2 linked regions of the Novosphingobium sp. G106 genome follow. The main gene of each other region encodes a partner of the protein of the gene in region 2 in a complex. Links are inferred from orthologs where the notes say so. Each region holds a gene or a part of one and is shown on either strand. Other genes may lie near its edges. The genes, in order: ccmB and ccmE.

What was found.
Region 1: the proteins of ccmE (region 2) and ccmB are in contact, whole or in part, in a solved structure (PDB 8CE8), measured with the Escherichia coli proteins. The link is inferred for Novosphingobium sp. G106 from one-to-one orthologs.

Annotation. Positions count from the first base shown.
Region 1 is NZ_JAHOOZ010000001.1:3,362,310-3,373,037, reverse strand. The notes cover bases 4,811-7,759. They hold ccmB (heme exporter protein CcmB), read right to left. Parts: upstream 6,639-7,759; coding sequence 5,982-6,638; downstream 4,811-5,981. Other genes in these bases: KRR38_RS16025 (SDR family oxidoreductase), read right to left, coding at 7,568-7,759; KRR38_RS16030 (4a-hydroxytetrahydrobiopterin dehydratase), read left to right, coding at 7,286-7,576; ccmA (heme ABC exporter ATP-binding protein CcmA), read right to left, coding at 6,635-7,237; map (type I methionyl aminopeptidase), read left to right, coding at 5,029-5,856; KRR38_RS16050 (DUF3298 and DUF4163 domain-containing protein), read left to right, coding at 4,811-4,976. Outside these bases: KRR38_RS16075 (SH3 domain-containing protein), read right to left, coding at 1-213; KRR38_RS16070 (nuclear transport factor 2 family protein), read left to right, coding at 345-734; KRR38_RS16065 (NAD(P)-dependent alcohol dehydrogenase), read left to right, coding at 740-1,750; KRR38_RS16060 (hypothetical protein), read left to right, coding at 1,849-2,190; KRR38_RS16055 (M17 family metallopeptidase), read right to left, coding at 2,721-4,103; more of KRR38_RS16050, read left to right, coding at 4,155-4,810; more of KRR38_RS16025, read right to left, coding at 7,760-8,362; KRR38_RS16015 (2Fe-2S iron-sulfur cluster-binding protein), read left to right, coding at 9,104-9,421; KRR38_RS16010 (cysteine synthase A), read left to right, coding at 9,488-10,495; KRR38_RS16005 (hypothetical protein), read left to right, coding at 10,514-10,728. UniProt on the Escherichia coli protein: Required for the export of heme to the periplasm for the biogenesis of c-type cytochromes.
Region 2 is NZ_JAHOOZ010000001.1:1,689,727-1,704,913, reverse strand. Bases 1-2,827 are described here. They hold ccmE (cytochrome c maturation protein CcmE), read left to right. Parts: upstream 1-1,104; coding sequence 1,105-1,551; downstream 1,552-2,827. Other genes in these bases: KRR38_RS08070 (heme lyase CcmF/NrfE family subunit), read left to right, coding at 1,548-2,827; KRR38_RS08080 (hypothetical protein), read left to right, coding at 944-1,084; ccmC (heme ABC transporter permease CcmC), read left to right, coding at 177-944. In the rest of the region: more of KRR38_RS08070, read left to right, coding at 2,828-3,494; KRR38_RS08065 (redoxin family protein), read left to right, coding at 3,491-4,054; KRR38_RS08060 (cytochrome c-type biogenesis protein), read left to right, coding at 4,102-4,476; KRR38_RS08055 (tetratricopeptide repeat protein), read left to right, coding at 4,473-5,165; KRR38_RS08050 (potassium transporter Kup), read left to right, coding at 5,268-7,199; KRR38_RS08045 (peptidylprolyl isomerase), read right to left, coding at 7,196-7,852; KRR38_RS08040 (urate hydroxylase PuuD), read right to left, coding at 7,934-8,506; KRR38_RS08035 (inner membrane-spanning protein YciB), read right to left, coding at 8,650-9,297; signal recognition particle-docking protein FtsY, read right to left, coding at 9,299-10,222; KRR38_RS08025 (MiaB/RimO family radical SAM methylthiotransferase), read right to left, coding at 10,219-11,391; dapF (diaminopimelate epimerase), read right to left, coding at 11,388-12,206; KRR38_RS08015 (hypothetical protein), read left to right, coding at 12,380-13,879; KRR38_RS08010 (aspartate-semialdehyde dehydrogenase), read right to left, coding at 13,928-14,977. UniProt on the Escherichia coli protein: Heme chaperone required for the biogenesis of c-type cytochromes. Transiently binds heme delivered by CcmC and transfers the heme to apo-cytochromes in a process facilitated by CcmF and CcmH.

The sequences.
Region 1 (10,728 bases), 1.7 Mb from region 2 along the record:
CATGGGCACCGCGTAATGGGGTACGAAGTATCGGCCGGCGAGCTTGATATGCGCGAGATCGCCGCGCACGGGCAGATGCCCTGCCTCGGCGGTCGCGCCGGGACCGGTGAGCGAGAGCATGCCCTGGGGCAGCTCGGGTCTCGTATGGCCGTCGAATGCTGTCAAATGCTGGTTTCCCGCGAAGTCGAAGACCGGCGCGCTTATATCGCTCATGGCATTGACGCAAGGTTGAGGGCGATTCGGCGGGTCGGCATGAGAAACAGCGCTGCGCTGTGCGACCGAATCGGTCAAGTCGGGCCTGTACCCGATTGCTATTAGCCGGCGGACAAGCAGGAGAGGTGACAATGCGCGAAGCCGATCGTCTGGTGCACGCCTATTTTGCCGCTGTGACCGCCGGCGAACTGCCCGACGACTTGCTGACCGAGGACATGACCGCCTGGCTGACCACGCAGGGGCCGATCGACAAGCGGACCTATCAGGCTGCGGTGCGCTGGCTGGGCAGCGTCATGCGCGAGCCGCTGCGCTTCACGATCGATGCGATCACCGCCGAAGGCGACTGCGCGGTGGCCGAGGCGCGATCCGACGGCGTGCTGGTGAACGGCGAGCCCTATGCCCAGACCTATGTGTTCGTGCTGCGCATCCGCGACGGACGGATCGCTTCGATTGCCGAGCACTACAACGCGCTCATAGCGCAAGAGAAACTCGTGCCGCTGATGGCGCACCTGCAAGGATGACGACGATGACCGGAGCCATGCGCCTCTACCAGCCGGCGAGCCTCGACAATCTGAGGCTCGAGAGTGCCGAGGCGCCCGCGCCGGGGCCGGGCGAGATCAAGGTGCGCTTGCTCGCGGCCTCCCTCAACTTTCGCGACGGGCTGGTGGTCGGCGGGTTCTTTCCGGTGAAGGACGGGCTGATCCCGCTGTCCGACGGCGCGGGCGAGGTGATCGCTGTGGGCGAGGGCGTGACCGAGTTCAAGCAGGGCGACCAGGTCGTCAGCACTTTCCACCCGAAGTGGCTCGACGGGCATATCGACAAGATCCACCTCGACAACTCGCCCGGCGGTCCGGCCGACGGCTTCGCCTGCGAAGAAGCGACGCGGCCCGCGACCCATTTCACCCGCGCGCCCGCGGGTTTCACTCCGGCCGAAAGCGCTTCGTTGACCTGCGCTGGCGTTACCGCCTGGCGCGCTGTGGTGACCGACGGCAAGGTCAAGCCCGGCGCGACCGTGCTGATCGAAGGCACCGGCGGCGTCTCGCTGTTCGCGCTGCAGTTCGCCAAGGCGGCGGGAGCGACGGTGATCGCCACATCGGGCAGCGCCGAGAAGCTGGCGAAGCTCAAGGCGCTCGGCGCCGATCACCTGATCAACTACCGCGAGGAAGAGCAATGGGGCGCGGCCGTGCTGGCGCTGACCGGTGGGCTCGGTGTCGATCACGTCATCGAGGTCGGCGGGCCGAACACGATCGGCCAGTCCTTCGTCGCCGCGCGCACGGGCGCGCATGTGGCGATCATCGGCGCAGTCGGCGGATTCCAGATCGACACGATGCCTTTCGCCATCGTCCAGGCCAAGCGGCTCAACCTGCAGGCGGTGACCGTCGGCTCGCGGCGCGACCAGATCGACATGGTCCGCGGGATCGAGGCGAGCGGCATCAGGCCGGTGCTCGACCGCGCATTCAAGCTGGAGAACCTGGCCGATGCTTTCCGCCACCTGCAGTCGGGCCAGCACTTCGGCAAGGTCTGCGTGGAGATATGACCGCTCGCCGGGAAAGCGGAAAAAGCTGAGGTGCTTGTGGCCATGCCGGCGCCGGCGCGGTAGGGCGCAGCGCAAGTTCAGGCAATCCAGGCAGACGCATGGCCCGCAAGCATTCCAAACGTGATCCCTATGGCGACCTGGACCGCGAGGAGGACGAGGCTCCCGCGCCGGTCGTCCCCTGCTGGCTCTGCGGCCGGCCGACGGGCAAGACCATCGTCTGGCACCACCCCGTGCCCAAGAGCCGGGGCGGCCGCGATGTCGTGCCGATGCACCCCATCTGCCAGCAGACGCTGATCGCCAATTTCACCAATTCCGAACTGCAGCGGCACGGGATGGACGTGGAAGGCCTCCTGCTCGACCCCAAAGTGCGCAAGTTCGTCGACTGGGTGGCGAACAAGGACCCGGATTTCACCGCGACCACGGCCAAGAAGCAGCGGTGATCAGAGGGCGGGGGCTTGTGCCGACAATTCTGCCATCGCCAGTTCGCAAACCCCTTCCCACAAGCGGACGTTGCATCAGTCCCGCCCTGTCGGCATATCGTTGTGACAACCATCAGGGCTGAAACCGCTGTGAGACGTGCGATACCAATAGCCTATTTAATTTATGCATTGGCGGTTTTCGTTGCCGGGACAAATGGCAAGATAGATGCATTCATTTGGGGATTTCTATCTTATGTCGGGTATTGGCCATTTTCCACTATTACTGACGTCATGACCGATTATATCCGGAGCCCTTCGATGTATGACGGGCCGGGCGCCTACTTCTATGGCATTTACAAACCCCACATGCTTTCGTTCATTTTTGACGTGCTGCTAGGTACCGTTTGGTGGCTAGTTGTTGTCGATGTTGGTCGTTGGATAGCAGATAGACGATCCGGAGGGAAAATCAGGGCAGCTAGCGATCAGACGACACCCTAAAGCTGCCTTTTTGGACTCCCCACGTCCAGCCCACGCGATCGCACGACCGCAATCTAGCCGTACCGCTCCTGCAGCATCTGCCATGACGCCCTGAGCCCCAGCGCATCGCCGCCTTTGGGCCGACCGGGCTTGCTCGCCGGGCGCCAGGCGAAGGTGTCGAAGTGGGCCCAGTCGGTGCCCTCGGGCACGAAGCGGTCGAGGAACAGCGCCGCCACGCTCGCGCCGGCGAAGGCGTTGGCCGAGTTGTTGTTGATGTCGGCCACGTCGGACTTCAGGTAGTCGCGGTAGCCGTTCCACAGCGGCAGGCGCCAGCAGGGGTCGTCGACCGCCTCGCCGGCCTTGAGCAAGGCCTCGGCGGTCGCGTCCTCGCGGGTGAAGAGGGCGGGGAGGTCCGGGCCGACGGCCGAACGCGCGGCGCCGGTCAGGGTGGCGAAGTCGAGGATCAGTTCGGGCTTTTCCTCGCCGGCGCGGGTCAGCGCGTCGCCGAGGATCAGCCGGCCTTCGGCGTCGGTATTGCCGATCTCGACCGAGATGCCGGCGCGCGAGCGCAGCACGTCGCCGGGGCGGAAGGCATTGGCCGAGACGGCGTTCTCCACCGTGGGCAGCAGCAGGTGCAGCCGCACCTTGAGCCCGCGCTCCATGATCAGCTTGGCCAGCGCCAGCGCATGCGCCGCGCCGCCCATGTCCTTCTTCATCAGCAGCATGCCCGACGAGGGCTTGATGTCGAGACCGCCGCTGTCGAAGCAGACGCCCTTGCCGACCACGGCGATCCGCGGATGCTTGGGATCGCCCCATTCGATCTCGATCAGCCGCGGATTGCGCGACCGTTCGGCGGCGCGGCCGACGGCGTGGATCATCGGGTATTCGCGTTCGAGCCTGTCGCCCTTGGTGACGTGGAAATCGGCCTTGTGCTCCTTGGCGAGCGCTTCAGCAGCGGACTCGATGTCTGCCGGGCCCATGTCCTCGGCAGGCGTGTTGACCATGTCGCGGACCAGCGCGGTCGCGGCGGCTTCGGCGAGGGCGGGCTCAATCGCCTTGACCTCCTTGGTCAGCAGCACGCGCGGGCCTTCCTTGGGTCCGTCCTTCTTGTAGCGGTCGAAGCGGTACTGGCCAGTGACCCAGCCGAGCAGCGCGGCACCCGGATCCGCGTCGGCACGGCGATAGGTGCCTGCGGGCAGGACTTCGGCGAGCTTGGCCATGCACCACGGCGACAGTCTTGCCGGATCGGCTACGCCGGCGACGACCGACCAGCCGTCCCCATCGGGCAGGATCGCATGGGAATATCCGTCGCCTTCGAACTTCTGCGCGGCCAAAGCGGCGCGCTGCGGGGCGGAGAGCTCCTTGACGAAAGCCTTGAGCCCCGCCTTGTCGACGAGATGGATCGGCGTGGCCTGCTGGTCGCGATCGGGCTGGATCAATGCGTGCTTGTCGGTCATTCTGCGGACAGGCTAGCCGGACGAGGGCGCCTAGCGCGAGAGGAAAGTGTGATGGCGATGTCGCGATCTTCGCTGCTGCTGGCATTGGTCCTCGCGGCCTGCTCGAAACAGGCGCAGGAAACGCCCGCCACGCTGGCCAGTGAAGGGACGCCCGCGCCGAAGGTTGCCGCAGCGGCGGAACCAAGTGCAGCGGCGCCCGGTGTCGCCCGGCACGAGGAGCAATCGACCGAACTGTACGAGTTCGAGTACGGCTATCCCGCGGCGGTCGGGGCGATCCCCAAGCTCAAGGCAGAGCTCGACGCCGATCTCGCCAAGCAGAAGGCTGATCTGATTGTCAGCGCCAAGGAGCAGCAGGCGGACAGCAAGAAACAGGGCTTCCCCTACAATCCGCTCGGCAACTGGACGGCCTGGAAGGTCGTCACCGACCTGCCGGGCTGGCTCAGCCTCTCGGCCGATCTCAGCGACTATTCGGGCGGGGCGCATCCGAACCATGGTTTCAGTTCGCTGGTCTGGGACCGCAAGGCCGACCGGCGCCGCGAGCCGATCGACCTGTTTACTTCGAAGGAAGCCCTGTCGCGCGCGATCCGCCAGAACTTCTGTGCAGCGCTAAACAAGCAGCGGGCCGAAAAGCGCGGGGAGCCGGTGAAGGCGGGCAGCACCGACGAGTTCGACCAGTGCATCGATCCGGTCGCCTCGACGGTGATCCTCGGCTCGTCGAACCGGAGCAGTTTCGACCGTATCGGAATTCTGGTCGGCCCCTATGAGGCGGGCCCTTATGTCGAGGGCGATTACGAGGTCACGTTGCCGATTACCGATGCTGTACTCGCTGCGGTGAAGCCCGAATTCCGCTGGGCCTTCGCCGTGAAGCGATAGGCTGCAGGCTCTGGCTCTCGCAATTTCGGGCGATTGTCGCTAGATGGGCGGCATGACCGAATATCAGACAGTCGCCCACGACGAGACCGGGCTTCGCGATGGCACGATCAAGCTGCACGGCCTGGAGGCCTTCGAAGGCATGCGCCGCGCCGGGCGGCTCGCCGCCGAGATCCTCGATGCCCTGGCGCCGATCGTGCAGCCGGGCGTCAGCACCGAAGAGATCGACGATGTCGTGCGCCAGATGACGCTAGACGGCGGCGCCGTGCCCGCGACCTTGGGCTATCGCGGCTATGCGCACAGCTCCTGCGTCTCGATCAATCATGTCGTCTGCCACGGCATCCCCTCGGACAAGACGCTCAAGGACGGCGACATCGTCAACATCGACGTGACCCCGCTGCTCGACGGTTGGCACGGCGATTCGAGCCGGATGTACCTCGTTGGCGACGTCTCGCTGAAGGCCAAGCGGCTGGTCGATGTGACGCACGAATGCCTGATGCTGGGCATCGCGGAAGCAAAGCCCGGCAAGCGGCTGGGTGACATCGGCGCCGCGATCCAGCGCTATGCCGAAGCCAACCGCTACGGCGTGGTGCGCGAGTTCTGCGGCCACGGCCTCGGCCGTTTGTTCCACGACGCGCCCGAAGTGATCCACGCCGCGCGCGCGGGCACGGGTCCTGAGCTGCGGCCCGGCATGTTCTTCACCATCGAGCCGATGATCAACCTCGGCAAGCCGCCGGTGAAGCTGCTCGAAGACGGCTGGACGGCAGTGACGCGCGACCGCTCGCTGTCGGCGCAGTTCGAGCATTCGATCGGGATCACCGAGACGGGCTGCGAGATATTCACGCTGAGCCCGAAGGGGCTGCACAGGCCGCCTTACATCTAGGTCCCGCCAACCCCTATCCCGTCGCCCCTGCGCATGCAGGGGCCCAGATAAGCTCTCGTCCTGAAACGGAGGGCACCAGTTTGCACCGTCATCTGGATCCCTGCCTTCGCAGGGGCGACGGATGGTTAGTTGCGTGAGGCTCTGATCGCCGCTCCAGCAGCAAATGGCGCGATCGCCAGCAGTACCAGGCTCACTGCCCCCGTCAGCGCCAGCCCGCCTTCGCCGCCCGTCGACAGGCTGCCCGCGCCGAAGATCAGCAGCGGCACGGCCAGCGGGATCACCAGCAGCCCGCCCAGCGCGGCTCCGCCACGCAGGCCGGCGGTTATGGCCGCCACCGTCACCCCCAGCGCCGCCAGCCCCGGCGTGCCGACCAGCAGGCCGATCTCCACCGTCTTCAGCGTCGCGCCATCCAGGCCCAGCAGCCCGGCGGCAATGAGGCTCGTCAGCATCAGCGGCGGGCCGAAGCTTAACCAGTGCGCCAGCACGCGCATGGCGACGATCCATTCCTCGGAAATGCCGCGCAGCGCCCATTGATCGAAGAAACCCAGCTCGATGTCGGGTTCGATCAGCCGGTCGAGCGGCAGGATCGCCGCGAGTAGCGCCGCGACCCAGATCACCCCACCGCCGGTGCGCGCCAGCAGTTGCGCGTCGGGGCCGACGGCGAAGGGGAACAGCATGGCGACGGCGAGGAAGAACAGCACAGGCAGCACCGCCCCGCCGCGGCGGCCGAGGAGCAGCAGCGCGAGGTCGCGGCGCAGGATGGACAGCAGCGCGCCGCTCATGCCGGATGATCGCGCAGGTCGATCGCCTGCGCGCCGGGCAGGTCGACGGGCTGGTGCGAGGCGATGACGACCGCGCCGCCTTGCGCACGCCGTTCGGCGATGAGCTCTTCCACGAGCGCCACGCCATCCTTGTCGAGGCCGTTGAGCGGCTCGTCGAGCAGCCAGTGGTCGGCGCCCTGGCCGATCACGCGGGCGAGGGCCGCACGCTTCTTCTGGCCGGTCGACAGGTAGCGCACGGGCACGTCGAGCAGGTTGCCGAGGCCCAATCGCTCGACCGGCGCGGTGCCGCCATCGATCCCCTGCCAAAAGGCCAGCGCCTTGCCCAGCGGCAGGTGCGGATCGAGCGCCGGGCGCTCGTCGAGCAGGGCGAAGGTGCCCTGCCAGCTGATCGTGCCGATGGCGCTGGAGCCCATGTCATAGGCGACGAAGGGGCGCAGCAGACCGGCGAGCATGCGGATCAGGCTGGTCTTGCCGATGCCGTTGGGGCCGGTCAGGTGCAGCGCCGCGCCGGGTTCGAGCGACAGGTCGAGCGGGCCGAACAGCAGTCGGTCGCCCCGTCGGCAGAACAGTTCCCACGCGGTTAGGGCGGCGGCTTGCATCGGCGGCTGCGATAGGGGAATGGTCAGGCGCTGCCAAGGAGAGCGCCAATGGCCATCCCCCGCCTTACCGACGACGAGCGCTCCGCAGCGCTGGCCGAGCTTTCAGGCTGGACGCTGCGCGAGGACGGCCTTGCCATCACGCATGATTTCAAGTTCGCTGACTTCTCCGAGGCCTTCGGCTTCATGGCGCGCGTCGCGCTCTATGCCGAGAGGGCCGACCACCACCCCGAATGGTCGAACGTCTATAACCGCGTTCACGTCACGCTGACGACGCACGATGCCGGCGGACTGAGCCAGCGCGACGTCAAGATGGCGAAAGCGATAGACGCTTTACTCTGACCGCTGGGCCATGAACTTCTTGCCGCGCTGACGAGCGATGCCCGGCGCCCACTTGGCGACGAAGGCGAGCTTGCGGGCGGTCTTGCCGACCAGCGTGTGCAACCGCGCCCCATGCACCGCAGCCCAGGCGGCTTCGGCGGCTTGCTCGACGGGCGTGAACTCCAGCCCCGCCGCCACGACCACGTCGCGCTTGGTGCGGTTGCTGCCGGCGTGCGACGGCGAGGCGAGCAACGGCGTGTCGATGAAGCTCGGCATCAAGGAGCGGACGCGGATGCCGTCGGCTTCCCATTCGCTGTCGAGCGCTTCGGTCAGCGCGCGGACGGCGAACTTGGTCGCCGAATAGACCGCGACGCCGGCCGTGCCGTAGAGCGCGGCGGCGCTGGCGGTGTTGAGCAGGCACGAGCCGGGCGCCGCGGCCTTGAGGAACGGATAGGCCGCGCGGGCGCCGTTGAGCACGCCCTTGAAATTGATGTCGACCAAGCGGTCGATCTCGTCCTGCGGGACTTCGACGAGCGGGCCGCCCGAGGCGATGCCGGCATTGTTGAGCAGCACGTCGATCCGTCCGTCGGGCGCGAACATGCTCAGCGCTTCGGTCCAGGCGGCCGGATCGCGGACGTCGAATTGGTGGGCCGAACCCGCATCGGCCGGGAGCAGGGCGATCGTTTCCGCCATGCCCGCCTCGTTCACGTCGCCGAGCCCGACGCGCCAGCCCTTGGCCGCGAAGAGCTGCGCCACCGCCCGGCCGATGCCCGAGGCACCGCCCGTGATGAAGATCGACTTGGTCATCCTCCTCGCATTCTACAGCGCCGGGTTGTTGTAGCAATGCCAGGTGAAGATCGCCGCCGCGCCGCGGTGGGGGCGCCATTTCTCGGCCAGTTCGCGGGTCAGCTTCTCGCTCGGGCGCTCTTCGAGGCCGAGCAGCTTGTGCAGGCCGGCCTGAACCGCGAGGTCGCCCGCCGGCCAGATGTCGGCGCGGCCTTCGGCGAACAGCAGATAGACCTCGGCCGACCAGCGGCCGATGCCCTTGATCTGCACGAGCTCGGCGATCGCTTCCTCGTCGTCGGCGGGCAGCGAATCGAGATTCAGCGCGCCGCTGGTCACCAGTTCGCAGAGCGAGCGGGCATAGCCCTGCTTCTGGCGCGACAGGGCCGCAGGCGCGCAGCGAATCGAAATCTGCGGCGAGTAGGGCGTCGGCGGCCATGTCCTCGCCCAGCAGCGCCTCGAGCTTGGTCCAAACCGAGGCGGCCGCCGCTACGCTAACCTGCTGGCCGACAATTGTGCGAAGCAGTGTCGCATAACCGGTCGCGCGGATGCGCGGCTCCGGATAACCGCAGAGTTCCAAGGCTCGGGCTATGGCGGGCTCCTGCGCGGCGATGGCGTCCAATCCTTCGCGCAGCGCACCTGCTTGCAAACCCATCATCACTCCAAAAAACAGCTTGGCCCAAGGCACCTTGCCAAAGCCGGTGGCAGCGATTAGCAGCCCCCGGAAGTCACCGATATAGCGTGTATCAAAGGGGAAAGAGAGTCATGCCGCAGATTACTGTCGTCGATCAGGCCGGTGCGGAGCGCGGCATCGAGGCACCGCTGGGCCGGACGCTGATGGAAGTCATCCGCGACAACGGCTTCGACGAACTCCTGGCGCTGTGCGGCGGTTGCTGCTCCTGCGCCACCTGCCACGTCCATATCGACGCGTCGTTCATGGACAAGATCCCGGCGATGAGCGAGGACGAGAACGACCTGCTCGACAGCTCGGACCACCGCAACGAGTACTCGCGCCTGTCGTGTCAGGTGCCGGTGACCGACGCGCTGGACGGCCTGCGCGTCACCATCGCCCAGGAAGACTGAGCATCGATCGGGTGCCGGAACTGATCGGCGATTGATCCCGGACGCTCTGCGCCCTAATCCGCTGGCATGACCGCACCCGTTCCTCAGCGCAGCACGCTCGATCTCATCGGCAAGACCCCGCTCGTCCTTCTCAAGGGGCCGAGCGCGGCCGCCGGCTGCGAGATCTGGGGCAAGTGCGAATTCGCCAACCCCGGCGCCTCGGTCAAGGACCGCGCGGCGCTGTGGATCGTGCGCGACGCCGAGGCCAGGGGAACGCTGAAGCCCGGCGGCACGATCGTCGAGGGCACAGCGGGAAATACCGGGATCGGCCTGGCGCTGGTCGCCAATGCGCTGGGCTACAAGACGGTCATCGTCATGCCCGAGAACCAGTCCAAGGAGAAGATGGACACGCTGCGGGCGCTGCGCGCGGAACTCGTGCTCGTGCCGCCGACCAAATTCTCCGACGCCGGCCACTTCGTTCATACTTCGCGCCGGCTCGCCGAAGAGACCGAGGGCGCGATCTGGGCCAACCAGTTCGACAACACCGCCAACCGCAAGGCGCATATCGAAAGCACCGCGCCCGAGATCTGGGAACAGCTCGGCGGCCGCATCGACGGCTTTACCTGCGCCGCGGGAACGGGCGGGACGATCGCCGGTGTCGGCCTCGGCCTCAAGGAATTCGACGAGGCGATCACCATAGCACTAACCGATCCGCACGGTGCGGCGCTCTACAACTATTATGCCCACGGCGAACTCAAGGCGGAAGGCAGCTCGGTCGCCGAGGGAATCGGTCAGGGCCGCATCACCGCGAACCTCGAAGGTGCGCCGATCGACACGCAGTTCCGCGTCTCGGACGAGGAAGGCCTGGAATGGGTTCGCAAGCTCCTAGCGGAGGAAGGGCTCTGCCTCGGGCTGTCGTCCGGAATCAACGTCGCCGGTGCCGTGGCGCTGGGCAAGCAATTGGTAGCGCAGGGCAAAAAGGATGCGCGCGTGGCGACGATCCTGGCCGATACGGGCTTCCGCTACCTGTCCTCGCTCTACAATCGTGACTGGCTCGAGTCGAAGAATCTTCCGGTCTTCCCTTGGCTCGCCTGATCGTCTAAACAGGGCGTAATGGCGCAGAATATCCAGACTAACCTGGTGCAGCCGGTCGCAACGCCCTCGCAGAACGTCCCTTCGGTGGCGCGCGTTCTGCGGGCTCAAGCCGTCCATCGCTTGCAGATCGGCCTGTTCGGGCTGGCCGCGATGCTGTTGCTCGTCGGACTGGCCAATATCATCATGGATCGCGCACGGCTGGCCGAGGATGCCAGCGCTCCGGCCGACGCTTC
Region 2 (15,187 bases):
CGAGCTTGGGACGGGCATTGGCCGCGCCTCGGTGCGCGCTTGTGGCGATCGTAGCTCAGTTGGTTAGAGCGCCGGTTTGTGGTACCGGAGGTCGTGGGTTCGAACCCCATCGGTCGCCCCAGTCTTTCCCCCAGAACTACGGGCTCATTGCCGGGGGAGGACTCGCGTCTTGCCCCTTGCCGGCTGACCTGCACGCTGCCAAAAGCGCCGCGATCATGCATGGCTTCGCCAATCCTGCCCGTTTCCTCCGCATTGCGCGCTGGCTGATGCCGCTGCTGCTGATACCCGGCATCGTCCTGGCCGGCGCAGCGCTCGTCTGGGGCTTGTTCTTCGCGCCGGCCGAAGGCCTGCAGGGCGAGACCGTGCGCATCATGTACATCCACGTCCCCGCCGCCTGGCTCGGCATGGGCGGCTGGACCGCGGTCGCTGTGGCGAGCCTGGTCGAGCTGGTCTGGCGCCATCCGCTGGCCGGCATCGCCGCGCGCGCTTCGGCGGTTCCGGGTGCGGTCTTCACCGCGCTCTGCCTGGCGACGGGTTCGCTCTGGGGCCGGCCCGCCTGGGGAACCTGGTGGGTCTGGGACGGGCGGCTGACCTCGATGCTGGTGCTGCTCTTCCTCTATTTCGGCTATATCGCCCTGGCTTCGGCCGCGAGCGGCGAGGGCCAGAACGCCCGCGTCGCCGCGGTTTTCGGCCTCGTCGGTGCGGTCAACATCCCGATCATCCACTATTCGGTGCTCTGGTGGAACAGCCTGCACCAGCCGCCGAGCATCACCCTCGGCAAGTCGGCGATGGCCGCCGATTTCCTCGTGCCGCTGCTGATCGCGACGATAGGGTTCTCGCTGATCTTCGGCGGTGTCGTGCTCGCGCGGATGCGCGCGATCCTCGCCGATATCCAGGCCGAGGCGCGTCTGCGTCGCAAGGCCTCTGCCGGGGCCTTCGCCTGATGCGCGAGGCACTCGATCCCTGGACCTTCGTCTATGCCGCCTATGCCATCGGCGTCGGCGGAACCGCGCTGATGGTGGCGTGGAGCCTCGCGTCGATGCGCCGGGCCGAGCGCCGCCGCGAACGGAGCCGCGAGCAGTGAGTGTGCAGACTGCCCCAGCGATGAAGGCCAAGCACCAGCGGCTCGTGCTGATCGTCATCGCGCTCGCTGCGCTGATCGCTGCAGTGCTGCTGGCGATCTGGGGCCTGCGCAGCCAGGCATCCTATTTCTACGTGCCGAGCGAAATCCTCGCCAGCCGGCCTGATCCAGACCGCGGCGTGCGGCTGGGCGGCATGGTCGAGAGAGGCTCGATCAAGACGGAGCCCGATGGCGTGACCATCGCTTTCGTCGTCCAGGACGGCAAGGCGCGCGTGCCCGTGCGGTTCCGCGGCATCGTGCCTTCGCTTTTCGTCGAAGGCTCGGGCGTCGTCGCCGAGGGCAAGCTGGCGAGGGACGGTACATTCATCGCCGACAATCTGCTCGCCAAGCACGACGAGCGCTATGTGCCGCGCGAGATGAAGGAAATGACCGAGGCCCAGGCCAGGCAAGTGGTGGCCGAAACCAAATGATCGCAGAATTCGGCCTGGCGGCGCTCTGGCTCGCCGCTGCCCTGGCGGGGCTGCAATTGCTCGCGGGTTCGCTCGGGCTGACGAGGAATGGCGAGGCACTGGCACCGGTGGTTCGGCCCGTGGCGATCGTCCAGGGCCTGCTCTGCGCCACGGCCTTCGCCGCGCTGATCCTGCTGTTCTGCCGCACCGATCTCTCGGTCAAGCTGGTGGCGATGAACTCGCATTCGGCCAAGCCGTTCATCTACAAGTTCGCCGGAACCTGGGGCAACCACGAGGGTTCGATGCTGCTCTGGGTGACCGTGATGGGGCTCGCCGGCGGCTTCGTCGCGCTGGTCGAGCGGCGGCTGCCCGAGCGGACGATGCTGGCGACGCTCGCCGGGCAGGCCTTCGTCAGCCTCGGCTTCTACGCTTTCCTGCTGTTCTCCTCGAACCCGTTCGAACGGCTGAGCCCGGTCCCCGCGGAAGGGCAGGGGCTCAATCCGCTGCTCCAGGACCTCGGCCTCGCGTTCCATCCGCCGACGCTCTACCTCGGCTACGTCGGGCTTTCGGTCGCGTTCAGCTTCGCGATCGGGGCGCTCATCACGCGTGAAGTCGGCCCGGCCTTCGCCCGCGCCATGCGGCCCTGGGTGTTGGGCGCCTGGATTTTCCTGACGCTGGGCATCACCGCGGGATCCTACTGGGCCTATTACGAACTCGGCTGGGGCGGCTGGTGGTTTTGGGATCCGGTCGAGAACGCCTCGTTGATGCCCTGGCTCGCCGCGACGGCGCTGCTGCATTCGGTCGGCGTGCTGGCCGCGCGTAACGCTCTGCGCGCCTGGACGATCATGCTGGGCGTCGTCGCTTTCTCGATGTCGATGATCGGCACATTCCTCGTGCGTTCGGGCATCCTCACCAGCGTCCATGCCTTCGCGGTCGATCCCGAGCGCGGCACTTTCATTCTCGCGCTGCTGGCGATCAACATCGGCGGCGCGCTGACCCTGTTCGCCCTGCGCGCCGGCAGCGTGACCGAGGGCGAACGCTTCGCCCCGGTCAGCCGCGAGGGCGCGCTTGTGTTCAACAACGTCATGCTGTCGGCGGTGCTGGGCATCGTGCTGTTCGGCACGCTCTATCCGCTGGTGGCCGAGGCCATGGGCGCCAAGGTTTCGGTCGGGCCGCCCTACTTCAATCCGATGAGCGCGCTGTTCGTCGTGCCCATGCTTATCGTCATGGCCATCGGTCCGCTGCTGCGCTGGCGGCGCGACGCGTTCTCGCGCGTGGGCATGGGCTTGGTCGTGCCGCTAGCGGTTGCCGTGCTCGTGGCGATCGGCCTTGCCGTCTGGGCCAACGCCAAGCTGCTGCCCTTCATCGGCCTGACTTTCGCCTGCGGCCTGTTCGTCGCCAGCCTGCTGCCGCTGCGCGGCCGCAACCTGCGCCGCACGCCGCTGCCGGTCTGGGGCATGGTCATCGCGCATCTTGGCATCGCCGTCGCGCTGTTCGGCATGGCCAGCGAGAGCGCCTTCTCCGTCGAGAAGCTCGTCGCCGCGCGGGTCGGCGAGACCACCGCGGTTGGCCCCTGGAAAGTGAAGCTCGAAAAGGTAGAGCCCGTCGCCGGCCCGAACTGGACCGCGCTCGAAGCCGAACTGCATGCATCCTATGCCGACGGCACGCCGACTATCGCCCACCCGCAGGCGCGGTTCTTCTGGACGCCCCCGCAGCAGACCAGCGAATCCGCGTTGCTGACGCGTTGGAACGGCCAACTCTATGCCGTGCTCGGCGAGGAAGCCGATGATGGTCGCTGGCAGCTCCGTCTCTGGTGGAAGCCTTTCGTCACGATGATCTGGCTGGGCGGAATCATGATCGGCCTGGGCGGCGTGCTCGCCCTGATCGGCCGCGTTGCGAGTGACCTCAAGCGCTACGTCGCCCGCGGCAAGATCGCCTATCGCCGATCGAGGCAGGGCCGATGAGCGAAACGACCGAATCCGTCGCAAAACCGGCACCGCGCTGGGCGATCTGGCTGCCGCTCGGCCTGTTCCTGGGCTTCGTCGTGCTCGTCATGATCGGCCTGCTGCGCCCCGCCAGCCACGATGTCGTCAGCGCGATGGTTGGCAAGCCGCTTCCCGAATTCAACCTGCCGCCCGCAATAGCAGAGCGGCCGGGCCTGGCGCACAAGGACCTGGCGACCGGAAAGCCCCGTCTGCTCAACTTGTTCGCGAGCTGGTGCATCCCCTGCGGGGTCGAAGCGCCGCAGCTTGCCGAGTTGAAGCGTCGCGGCGTCGAGATCGACGGCATAGCCATCAGCGACCGCCGCGATGACCTGCAGGCCTTCCTCGCGCGCAACGGCAATCCTTTCGCCCGCATCGGTGCCGATGATGTTCGCTCGGTGCAGATCGCGATCGGCTCCTCGGGCGTGCCCGAAACCTTTGTCATCGATGGCAAGGGCGTGATCCGTTATCAGCATATCGGCGAGATCAGGGCTGATCAGCTGCTCATGATTCTTGAAAAGCTGAAGGAGGCGGAACAGTGAAACGCCTCGTTTGCTTGTTGCTGCTGTTGATCGCGACGCCGTTGGCGATGCCGGCTGCGGCGCAAGAGAACATGCCGCCGGCGCCTTATGCCTATCGCCAGCTCGACGATCCGGCGCAGGAGGCCAAGGCCCAGGCGCTGATGGAAACGCTGCGTTGCCTGCAGTGCCAGAGCCAGTCGATCGCTGATTCGGACGCGCCCATCGCCGGCGACATGCGCAGCCAGGTGCGCCAGCGGATCGCCGCGGGCGAGGATCCCGAAGAGATCCGCGCCTGGCTGGTCGAGCGCTATGGCGACTATGTCAGCTATGCGCCGCGCGTCACGACACTGACCTGGCCGCTGTTCGTTCTCCCCATTGTCCTGCTGGCGCTGGCCGCGCTGCTGCTGCGCCGGCGTTTCCTGCGCGGAGGGTATAGCCGATGAGCTGGGTCTGGGCATTGCTGCTGGCGGCGCTGGCTCTCGGTCTCGTGCTGGCGCTCTTGCGCTGGGAGAAGAAACCGGCTGTCGGCTGGGAAGCCATCGCCGCAGCATTGCTGCTCGGCATCGCCGGCTATGGCCTGCAGGGCAGCCCCGGAATGGTGGGTGCCCCGAAGGCGCCGGTGGAGAAGATTTCAGGCGATCCGCAAGCGCTGGTCGCTGCGCGCAAGTCGCTCGACGGCAAGCCGGTCGCGCCAGGCAACAACTGGGTGGTCGTCGCCGATGCGCTTGCACGGCACGGCCAATATGCCGATGCTGCCGGGGTGCTGCGCGGTGCAGTGGATAAAGATCCCAAGGATGCCGATGCCTGGCTGGCCCTGGCCAATGCGCTTGTCGGCCATGCCGAGGGGCAGCTTTCGCCCGCAGCGCTTTATGCCTATCGCAGCGCTGCGATCGCCGCGCCGAACCATCCGGGGCCGCCCTTCTTCCTAGGCCTAGCCATGGCGCAGTCGGGCCGTTTTGCCGAAGCGCGGGGTCTCTGGGCCGACCTGCTGGCGAAGTCGCCGCCCGATGCACCGTGGCGCGCGGACCTTCAGGACCGCTTGACCAGGCTGGATGCGCTGATTGCCCGCCAGCAGCAGGCCCAGGGCATGCCGCCAATCCCAGGCGGGCCCCAAGCCGGGACAGGCCCGTGAGCACGATTGCCGGGCCTCTCGCATGCTGCTAAGCGCCGCCACCTTGCTGCGCTGCGGCGAGCTGAGTCCATGTCGCGACGGGGCGCATATATGAGCGAAGCCATGGCGGACGACGCTGGCGCCACTGCCCAGGCGGAGCCCGCGGTAGCGCAGCCGGCGCACGGTCCGCACGATCACGGCCACCACGGCGGCGCGCTGAAGCTCGCTGTCGGTGCGATCGGCGTGGTCTTCGGCGATATCGGTACCAGCCCGCTCTACGCGATGCGCGATACCTTCGCCGGGCATCACCGCCTGCCGCTCGATGCTCTGCACATCTACGGCATCGTCAGCCTGATGTTCTGGTCGATGATGGTCATCGTGACGCTGAAGTACGTCACCGTGATCATGCGCGCCGACAACAAGGGCGAGGGCGGCAGCCTGGCGCTGCTGGCGCTGATCAACAAGAACGTTACCGCCAAGAAGTGGTCGGGCGGGATCGTCCTGCTGGGAATCTTCGCGACCTCGCTGTTCTACGGCGATTCGATGATCACGCCTGCGGTCTCGGTGCTTTCGGCGATCGAAGGCCTTGCGGTCTACGAGCCGCAGCTCGGGCGCGCGGTCGTGCCGCTGGTCGTCGGTATCCTCATCTTCCTGTTCATGATCCAGAGCCGCGGCACGGCCAAGGTCGCCAGCTTCTTCGGCCCGATCATGCTGCTCTATTTCGCCGTGATCTCGGTGCTTGGCATACTCAGCATCGCGGCGTTGCCCGAGGTGATCTTCGCGCTGAGCCCGCATCATGCGGTGTCCATGTTTGCCCATGATCCATTCCGCGGTTTCCTGGCGATGGGCTCGGCCGTGCTCGCGGTGACCGGTGCCGAGGCGCTTTATGCCGACATGGGTCACTTCGGCCGCAAGCCAATCCGCATCTCGTGGCTGGCCTTTGTGCTGCCTGCTCTGGTGTTCAACTATCTCGGCCAGGCCTCGTTGCTGCTGCGCCATCCCGATGCTTTGGCAAGCCCGTTCTATCTGCTTGCGCCCGAATGGTTCCAGTGGCCGATGCTGATAATCGCCTCGATGGCGGCGATCATCGCCTCGCAGGCGGTGATCACGGGCGCCTTCTCGGTGACGCAGCAGGCGATCCAGCTCGGCTTCATCCCGCGCATGACGATCCGCCACACCAGCCTTCAGGCCGGGCAGATCTACATTCCGGTGATCAACTTCGGGCTGATGATCGCGGTGATCCTGCTGGTCCTGGTGTTCCAGCGCTCGTCGAACCTGACCGCGGCCTATGGCATCGCGGTGACCGGTGCCATGGCGATCGACAACTTCCTGCTCGCGGTCGTGCTGTTCCACCTGTGGAAGTGGAAGCCCTGGATGGCGCTGCCGCTGCTCGTGCTGTTCTTCGCGCTCGATGCGGCCTATCTCGGCGCCAACCTCACCAAGATACCCGACGGCGGCTGGGTGCCGCTGATGATGGGCGTGGGCATCTTCACCCTGCTGACGACCTGGTCGAAGGGCCGCCAACTGATGCGCGCGAATATGGCCGAGGGGACGATCCCGATCGAGGTCTTCGCCAAGAGCGCCCATTCGAGCGCGGCACGCGTGCCGGGAACGGCGGTGTTCATGGCCTCGACCAACATCGGCGTACCCTCGGCGCTGCTGCACAACATCAAGCACAACAAGGTGCTGCATGAGCGCGTCGTGATCCTGACCGTGGCGATCCAGGATGTGCCCTATGTCGATGAGGCGGAGCGCTTCTCGGTCAAGGACATGGGCAACGGCTTCTATCGCCTGACCATGCGCTATGGCTTCCTCGAGGAGACCGACGTGCCCGAGGCGCTCAAGCGCGTCGATATGTGCGGCGAACCGTTCCAGATGATGAAAACCAGCTTCTTCCTCTCGCGCCAGACGCTGCTGCCCTCGGCCAAGCCCGGCATGGCGCTGTGGCGCGAGAAGCTGTTCGCCTGGATGTTGCGCAACGCCGCGAGCGCGATGGAATTCTTCCGCCTGCCGACCAACCGCGTGGTCGAACTGGGAAGCCAGATCGAGATCTAGGGTGCCGGAGCCGGCGCTGCTGCGGGGATCGGCACGCGGCGTACGGTGAGCACGCGCACCGGCTTTTCGATCATCTGCCCCTTCATCACGCCCACGCCCATCGTTGTCGACAGCGGCACGTCGTAGATCTTGCGCACGACGTCCATGCCATCGACAACATAGCCGAAGGCGGCGTACCCGGCCTTGCCTTCGTCGGTGGCGGCATTGGGATCGGCGTCGAAGCCCGAAAGGTCGGACAGCAGGATCGAGAAGTCCCCGGCCGCAGTGCCCGGGGCATTACGCGCCATCGAGATAGCGCCGGCCTTGTGCAGGATACCCGTTACGCTGGTCGGCTCGTGCGCGATCGGCGGCAGGGCGCGCTTCGGATCGCCGCGGGTGCCGGCCTGGATCAGCCCATTGGGCTGCTGCCCCCAGGCGAGCCGCATCACGCGGTAGAACACGATCCCGTCGAACCGGCGTTGATCGACATAGCGGACGAAATTGCGCGTGGTGATCGGCGCATGCTTGGCATCGAGATCGAGCGTGATCGGACCCAGTTCGGTGGTCATCACTACGCGCACCGTATCGGGCAGCGGTGCGGATTTCGGAGCGGGCGCGGCGGCCGTCAGCATCAGCAGTAGCGGCGCGAAGAAGGGAGCGAATCGTGTTGTCATGCCGCGATCATGCGCCAAAACGAAAGGCGCGGCACCCTTGCGGATGCCGCGCCCTCTTTGCCCCGAAGTGACTTGCCGCGATCAGCCCAGGTTGGCGCTGACCATGCAGTAGAACATCGGCAGCGACAGCAGCAGGTTGGTGCGGCTGGCGATGAGCGCGCGCGGCGTCGCCTTGGCCTTCTCCTCGTCGGTCGCCTCGATGATGCCGAGGATCTTCTTCTGCGCCGGCCAGATGATCAGCCAGACGTTGAGGAACATGACGATCGCGATCCACATGCCCAGGCCGATCAGATTGACGTTGCCTTCGCCCGTAAAGGTCAGTGCCTGATGGCCGTAGCCGTCGACGAAAGCGATGGTGAGGCCGGTCAGCACGGTGAACAGTGCCGCCCAACGGAAAAAGAAGAACACGTTCGGGGCGATGTAGCCGGTGACGCCTTTCTTCAATTCGGCGGGGACCTTGGGCATGGTCGGCACCTGGACGAAGTTCAGGTAGTAGAGCAGGCCGATCCACAGCACGCCGAAGAACAGGTGCAGCCAGCGGAAGACCGAGTTGACGTCGACCGGAGCAGACGGCGCGAAGGCCATCATCACAGCGATCGCGAGCACGAGCCCGATTGCGAGCACCAGGTGCAGATTTCCGAATAGTTTGGCCATTGTTTCCCCCTTAGGATTCCGAAGGCTCTTGTTGCGCAGCAAAACTGCAAGCTTGTTGGCCGCGCGGGTCGACCCGAAACGGCGGCAGCCGGTTTATTGCGTCAACGCAAGAGAATGTCACACGTTTTCGTGTGTTTTTGCACTTATTCGTGCGGCGGGTGGGTAATCACTTCGTCTTTCGACTCCTCGCCGAGGCCGTGACGCAAGACCATGGGAATCTGCGAGAAGGTAAAGAGGAACGACAGCGTGGTGAAGCCCCACAGCTTGGCTTGCAGCCAGCCGTCGAAGCTCAGCACCTGGCGCAGCACTTCATTGAGGCCGGCGAGGACCAGGAAGAAGATCGCCCAATTGCGCGAAAGCTTGAGCCAGCCGGCCTCGTCCAGGCCCTCGAACGCGGACTGCAGCAAATAGCGCAGCATTGGCTTGCCGCGGGCGAGGCCGACGAACAGCACGGTGGCGAACAGCAGGTAGATCGCGGTCGGCTTCACCTGGACCCAGAAGGGATCGCCGAGCAGTACGGTCAGAGTACCGAAGCCGAGGATCAGCACGGTCGAAAGCCAGAGCATCGGCGAGATATGCCCGAGCCGCCAGCGCGAGACGATCAGCGCGACCACGGTCGCGCCCATGAAGGCGATCGTGCCCTTGGTCACGGCGAGGGCGACGCCGATACCCTGGTCGCCTGTCGGCGGCGCGTAGTGGCGATAGGCGAGGAAGAAGACCAGCAGCGGGCCGAAATCGACCACGAGGTTGATCCACGAACTCTTGGGCTTTTCCTTCGTTGCTTCGGCCATCTCAGGCAACTCCCGCAATGACGCGCGCGACGAGGTCGGGGTCGAAGGGGCGCAGGTCGTCGATCTTCTCGCCGACGCCGATGGCGTGGATCGGCAGGCCGTACTGCTCGGCTGCGGCGACCAGCACGCCGCCGCGCGCGGTGCCGTCCAGCTTGGTCATGATGAGCCCGGTCACGCCTGCCACTTCCTTGAAAGTCTCGATCTGCTGCAAGGCATTCTGTCCGTTCGTCGCGTCAAGCACCAGCACGACGTCGTGCGGGGCTTCGGGGTTGAGGCGGCCAAGCACGCGGCGAATCTTGGCGAGCTCGTCCATCAGTTCGCGCTTGTTCTGCAACCTTCCGGCCGTATCCACGATTAACGCGTCGATGCCCTGCTCGGTTGCGGCCTTGACCCCGTCATAGACGATAGAGGCCGGATCGCCGCCTTCGGGGCCGCGGATCACGGGGACGCCGATACGTTCTGCCCAGACCGCGAGCTGGCCGATCGCCGCGGCACGGAAGGTGTCGCCGGCGGCGAGCATCACGCCGTAATCCTGCTCCTGGAACAGGTGCGCCAGCTTGGCGATCGTCGTGGTCTTGCCCGAGCCGTTGACGCCGATCACGAGCACCACCTGCGGGCGCGGAAAGGCGACGACTTCCAGCGGCTTGGCCACGGGGCGCAGGATTGCGGCGATTTCGTCGGCGACGGCTTCCTTTATCGCCTGGTCGTCGAGCCCGCGCTCGAAGCGCTCGCCCGACAGGCGTTCGCGGATGCGGGCGGCGGCACGGGGGCCGAGGTCGGAGAGGATCAGCGCATCCTCGATCTCGTCGAGCTGCTCGTCGTCCAGCTTGGATTTCGTAACGATTCCAGCGAGATTTTCGGAAAGTCGTTCCGAGGTCTTGCGAAAGCCGCCGAACAGCCGGTCGCTCCAGGTTTCCGCGCTCATGCGAGCATTCCTTCGATCACCGCACGCGGCGTTATTGTCAGCCAATGCGACACCTGCGCGTCGTCCGGTAGCCGCACGCGCGCAAAATTCTCGGCATGGCCGGTGCCGTCGCGTTCGGCCAGCACCTTCAAAGGCGTGCCGACAAGCGAGGCCAGCCAGCGCGAACGCTGCGCCGCCACGGCCGCTCGCAGCTCTGCCGCACGTGCCTTGATTACGGCCGGCGCGACCTGCGGCATGCGCGCCGCCGGCGTGCCGGGACGCAGCGAATAGGGGAAGACGTGGCCGTGCACCACGTCGAGCTCCTTGATGATCGACAGGTTGGCTGCGTGCATCGCCGCGTCCTCGGTCGGGAAGCCGGCGATCAGGTCGGCGCCGATGGCGATATCGGGGCGGCGGGCGCGCAGGTTTTCGACCAGGCGGATCGCATCGGCGCGTGCGTGGCGGCGCTTCATGCGCTTGAGGATCATGTCGTCGCCCGATTGCAGCGAGAGGTGGACATGCGGCATCACCCGCGGCTCGCCCGCGAGCAATTCGAACAATTGCGTATCGATCTCGATCCCGTCGAGCGAGGACAGCCGCAGCCGTTCGAGCGTCGGGAAGGCATCGAGGGTTGCCCTGACCAGCGAGCCGAGCCGCGGGCCATCGGGCAGGTCACCGCCCCAGGAAGTGAGATCGACGCCGGTGAGTACAACCTCGCGCGCGCCGGATTCGAGATGCAGGGCGACATCGGCGATTACCTGCTGAACCGAGCGCGAGCGGCTCGGACCGCGGCCCTGCGGGATCACGCAAAAGGTACAGGCATGATCGCAGCCGTTCTGTACGTCGACGAATGCGCGGGTATGCCCCTGATGCGGCGCGACCGGCGAGGGCGGCACGTTCCACACGCGCGGATCGAGCTTGGCCGCATTGGCCACCAGTCCGTCGACCTCGGGCATCGCTGAGAGTGCCTCGCGCTCGACCTCGGCGGCGCAGCCGGTGACGAGCAGCCGCGCGTCGGGACGGGCCTTGCGGGCGCGGCGGATCGCCTGGCGGGTCTGGCGCACCGCCTCGGCGGTGACCGCGCAGCTATTGATTACGGTCAGGTTGTCGCTGGCGGCGAGCAGGCCGCGCAGGCTTTCGCTTTCGGAGAGGTTCAGACGGCAGCCCAGCGAAACGACTTCGAGCGTCACACCGATACTCCGTAATCGGCAGGATCGAAGGTTCCCCGGAAGCTCTCCGCAGCAGCCCCGGTCATGACGATCTCGCCGTCGTCGCGCCAGTCGATCCGCAGCGGGCCGCCGGGCAGGGTGACCGTGATCGAGCGGTCGGTCAGGCCGCGGCGCATCGCGGCGATTGCGGTGGCGCAGGCGCCGGTGCCGCAGGCGCGGGTCAGGCCGGCGCCGCGTTCCCAGACCCGCAGGCGGATCGCATCGCGCGCGGTCACCGTGGCGGCGTTGACGTTGACCCGCTCGGGAAACAGCGGATCGCGTTCGATCAGCGCGCCGAGCCGGGCGAGGTCGACCGCGTCGGTGTCGGGCACGAAGAAGATCACATGCGGATTGCCGACATTGACCGCTACCGGGTTCTCCAAGTCCTCCCAGCCGACGGGCATCGTCAGCGTATCCATCGGATAGGCAAGGGGGATGCGGTCCCAGTCGAAGCGCGGCTGGCCCATTTCGACCGAGATGCCGTCCTCGGCGGGCGAGGCTGTGATCAGCCCGCCGGCGGTCTCGATCCGCGCCGCGGCGCCGTGGAGCAGGCCGATCGCGCGTGTCGCATTGCCACAGGCCTCGACCTCGCTGCCGTCCGAATTGAAGATACGCATGCGGAAGTCGGCTGCCGTAGACGGCTCCAGCAGGACGAGCTGGTCGCAGCCGATGCCCGTGTGGCGATCGGCCAGCGCTGCGGCGAGCGTGCTGTCGATTCCCGGCACGCTCTCGACGCGCCCGTCGAGCACAACGAAGTCGTTGCCGAGGCCGTGCATCTTGACGAAGGGGACACGCATGATGGCCGCGCTCTAGAGACTATCGGGGCAAAGGGAAAGCGCTGTGGTACGCCTCGGCCTTCCTGAAATGCATGCTCCGTGGGGTATCCACGGCGGATGCAACGTCGATTGATGTCTACAGGATTTCTGGTCAACAGGTTGCAACGACAAGATTCGGTCGACGGGGAGTGGGCATGATTTTGCGCCGGGCACTACTGCTGGGCTTGCTGATGGCAACGGCTCAACCATCACCTGTCGCTGCCGCGGAGCGCCCGGATGATCAGAAGACAGCCCTCACGGCGCTCGCCGCGGCCGCTCAGAACAACGATTGCAAGGCCGCCGCTCCGATCGTTGCGCAGCAGGCGGGCTCGGCCAGGTTTGCCGACCTGCCGGATCCGGTGCGGCGGGATGTCTATCGGATCGGGACGTTCTGTGCCTTCGCCGCGCGGGAACTCGATCTGGCGCTCCGCTATGCCGAAGTGGGAACGCGGATTTCGGGCGCCGACAACGAGTTCTGGAAACTGCGTTTCCAACTCACCTGGCAAGCCAAACGAACAGCCGATGCGGTGACCGTAGTAGAGGAAATGGCGCGAAATTCGCCTGACGCGCTGATGGCGATTTCGATCGGTACATGGTCCAGGACCTATCTTTCGCTCAAGGCACAGGGCGACATGGCCTTGACGCGGCGATTGCTCGCCGTCCTCACCAATCCGGCTTACGTCTTGGGCGAGGCCCGGATCGGATCGTCGATCGACGGGTTCCGCCAAGGCTATGCCGGCATTCTGACCGACGCGGGCGACAAGGATGGCGCGGCCGCGATGCTGGCTCTGATCGACAGCCCCGGCGCGCTCATGGGCATTAGCGTCGACACCCGGCTGAAAGCGCTGCTGCCTGCCAGTTACGATGCGCGCTCATCTGTCGAAAGGCACATGGCGCGAATGAGAGAAATCGCGGCGGCGCACGCCAACGTGATGCGCCCGCAAATCAACGTTGTGACCGACCTGCTGTGGCTGGGAAAAGGCGAGGAAGCACTTCGCACGCTTGAAGTGATCGATCCGCTCAAGGCGGGGGCGCCGGCCTACGCGGACAAGGACGAACTGTTGCCTTGGTGGTGGGACAGCAAGGCGCGCGCCTATGCCCAGCTGGGACGCTACCCGGAAGCGATCGAAGCCTATTCGCAGGGCAAGGCCCTGAACGAGTATGGCCAGCCGAACATCAGCCAGACGATCAACATGGCGGGCCTGCAACTCGTGTTCGGACATCCGGCGGATGCGATCGAAACGCTCGCGCCTATCGCGGCCGGCAGCATCAAGGGCAGCCTGGTGGGCATGATGCAGTTCCGCGACAATCGTGGTTGCGCCAGCTACCGGTTGGGCAGGCTTGCGGATGCCAAGGCCGATCTCGCTTATTTGCGCGATCATTTTGCCGAGGGGCCGGAGTTGGTGACAGATCTTGAGCTCTGCATGGGCGATGTTGATGCCGCGGCGGCGTCGGTGATCAAGCGGCTCGAAACGCCTAACCAACGTGTTCAGGCTTTGCTGGACCTCAGCGACTATGCACCACCGCCCGCGACCTATCCGGCCGATCCTTCGGCTGAAGCGCTCGCGGCGCTCAAGCGCCGCGCCGATGTGAGAGCTGCCGCCGATCGCGCAGGCGGCACGCGCAGTTTCAACGTCCTGGTTTCGGGGAGATAACAAGCGAATAGCCAGGCGCGGCCGGGACCGCGCCTGGCTTCGAATTTCCTAGAACTTCCCGCTGATCAACACCTCGGCAATCTGCACGGCGTTGAGCGCCGCGCCCTTGCGCAGGTTGTCGTTGGCGACGAACAGCGTCAGGCCGTTGTCGGCCGACATGTCGCGGCGGACGCGGCCGATGAAGACCGGGTCCTTGCCCGCGGCTTCGAGCGGGTTGGGTACCTCGGTAACGACCACGCCCGGTGCCTGGCCGAGCAGCTCCAGCGCCTTTTCGGGCGAAAGCGGGCGCTCGAACTCGACGTTCAGCGCAATCGAATGGCCGGTGAAGACCGGCACGCGCACGCAGGTCGCGGCGACGCGCAGGCCCGGGATCTCCAGGATCTTTCGGCTCTCGTCGCGCAGCTTCAGCTCTTCCTCGGTATAGCCGTCCTCGCCCAGCACGTAGTTGAGCGGCACGACGTTGTAGGCGATCGGCACCGACCACTTGCGCGGCGTGCCGAGATCGACCGAGCCGCCGTCCTGCGCGAGGTCTGCGCAAGCCTCGGCACCGGCCTGGACCTGTTCGCGCAGGATTTCGACACCCTCGACGCCGCCGCCGGAGACCGCCTGATAGGTGCTCGCCACCAGCCGCGTCAGGCCTGCCGCATCGTGCAGCGGCTTGAGCGCGGGCATGGCCGCCATGGTCGTGCAATTGGGGTTCGCGACGATGCCCTTGGGCATCTGGCGCAGCGCGTGCGGGTTCACCTCGGCGACTACGAGCGGCACTTCGGGATGCGCGCGCCAGGCCGAGCTGTTGTCGATCACTACGGCGCCGGCCGCGGCGACCTTCTCGGCGAGCGCCTTGGAAGTCGAGCCGCCAGCCGAGAAGAAGACGACGTCGAGGCCCGCGTAGTCGGCCGCGGTGGCATCCTCGACCACGACGTCGGCCCCGCCGAAAGGGATCGTCTTGCCCGCCGACCGCGCCGAGGCGAATAGCCGCAGCTGCGCCACCGGGAAATTCCGCTCGGCCAGCAGTGCAAGCATCATCGTGCCGACGAGGCCCGTCGCGCCGACCACGCCGACTGTGTAGCGGCCGGTGGTGTTATCGAGGTAGTTCATGAAAATGCGTCTCCTTCTGTGCGGAGGCGCGGGATGCTTTGGCTTGCTTTGCAAGAGGCCCCGCGCTTCGGCGGGGCTTTGTCCAGGTGCCTAAGGTTGAACCGTCGGCACGACCGGACCGCCCCGCAGGTGCGGGTCGGCTTCGGGCTAATGGTTTTAATCATCACCATGGACATGGCGCGCCCGATAGCGTCGGTCCGCGTCGTTGTA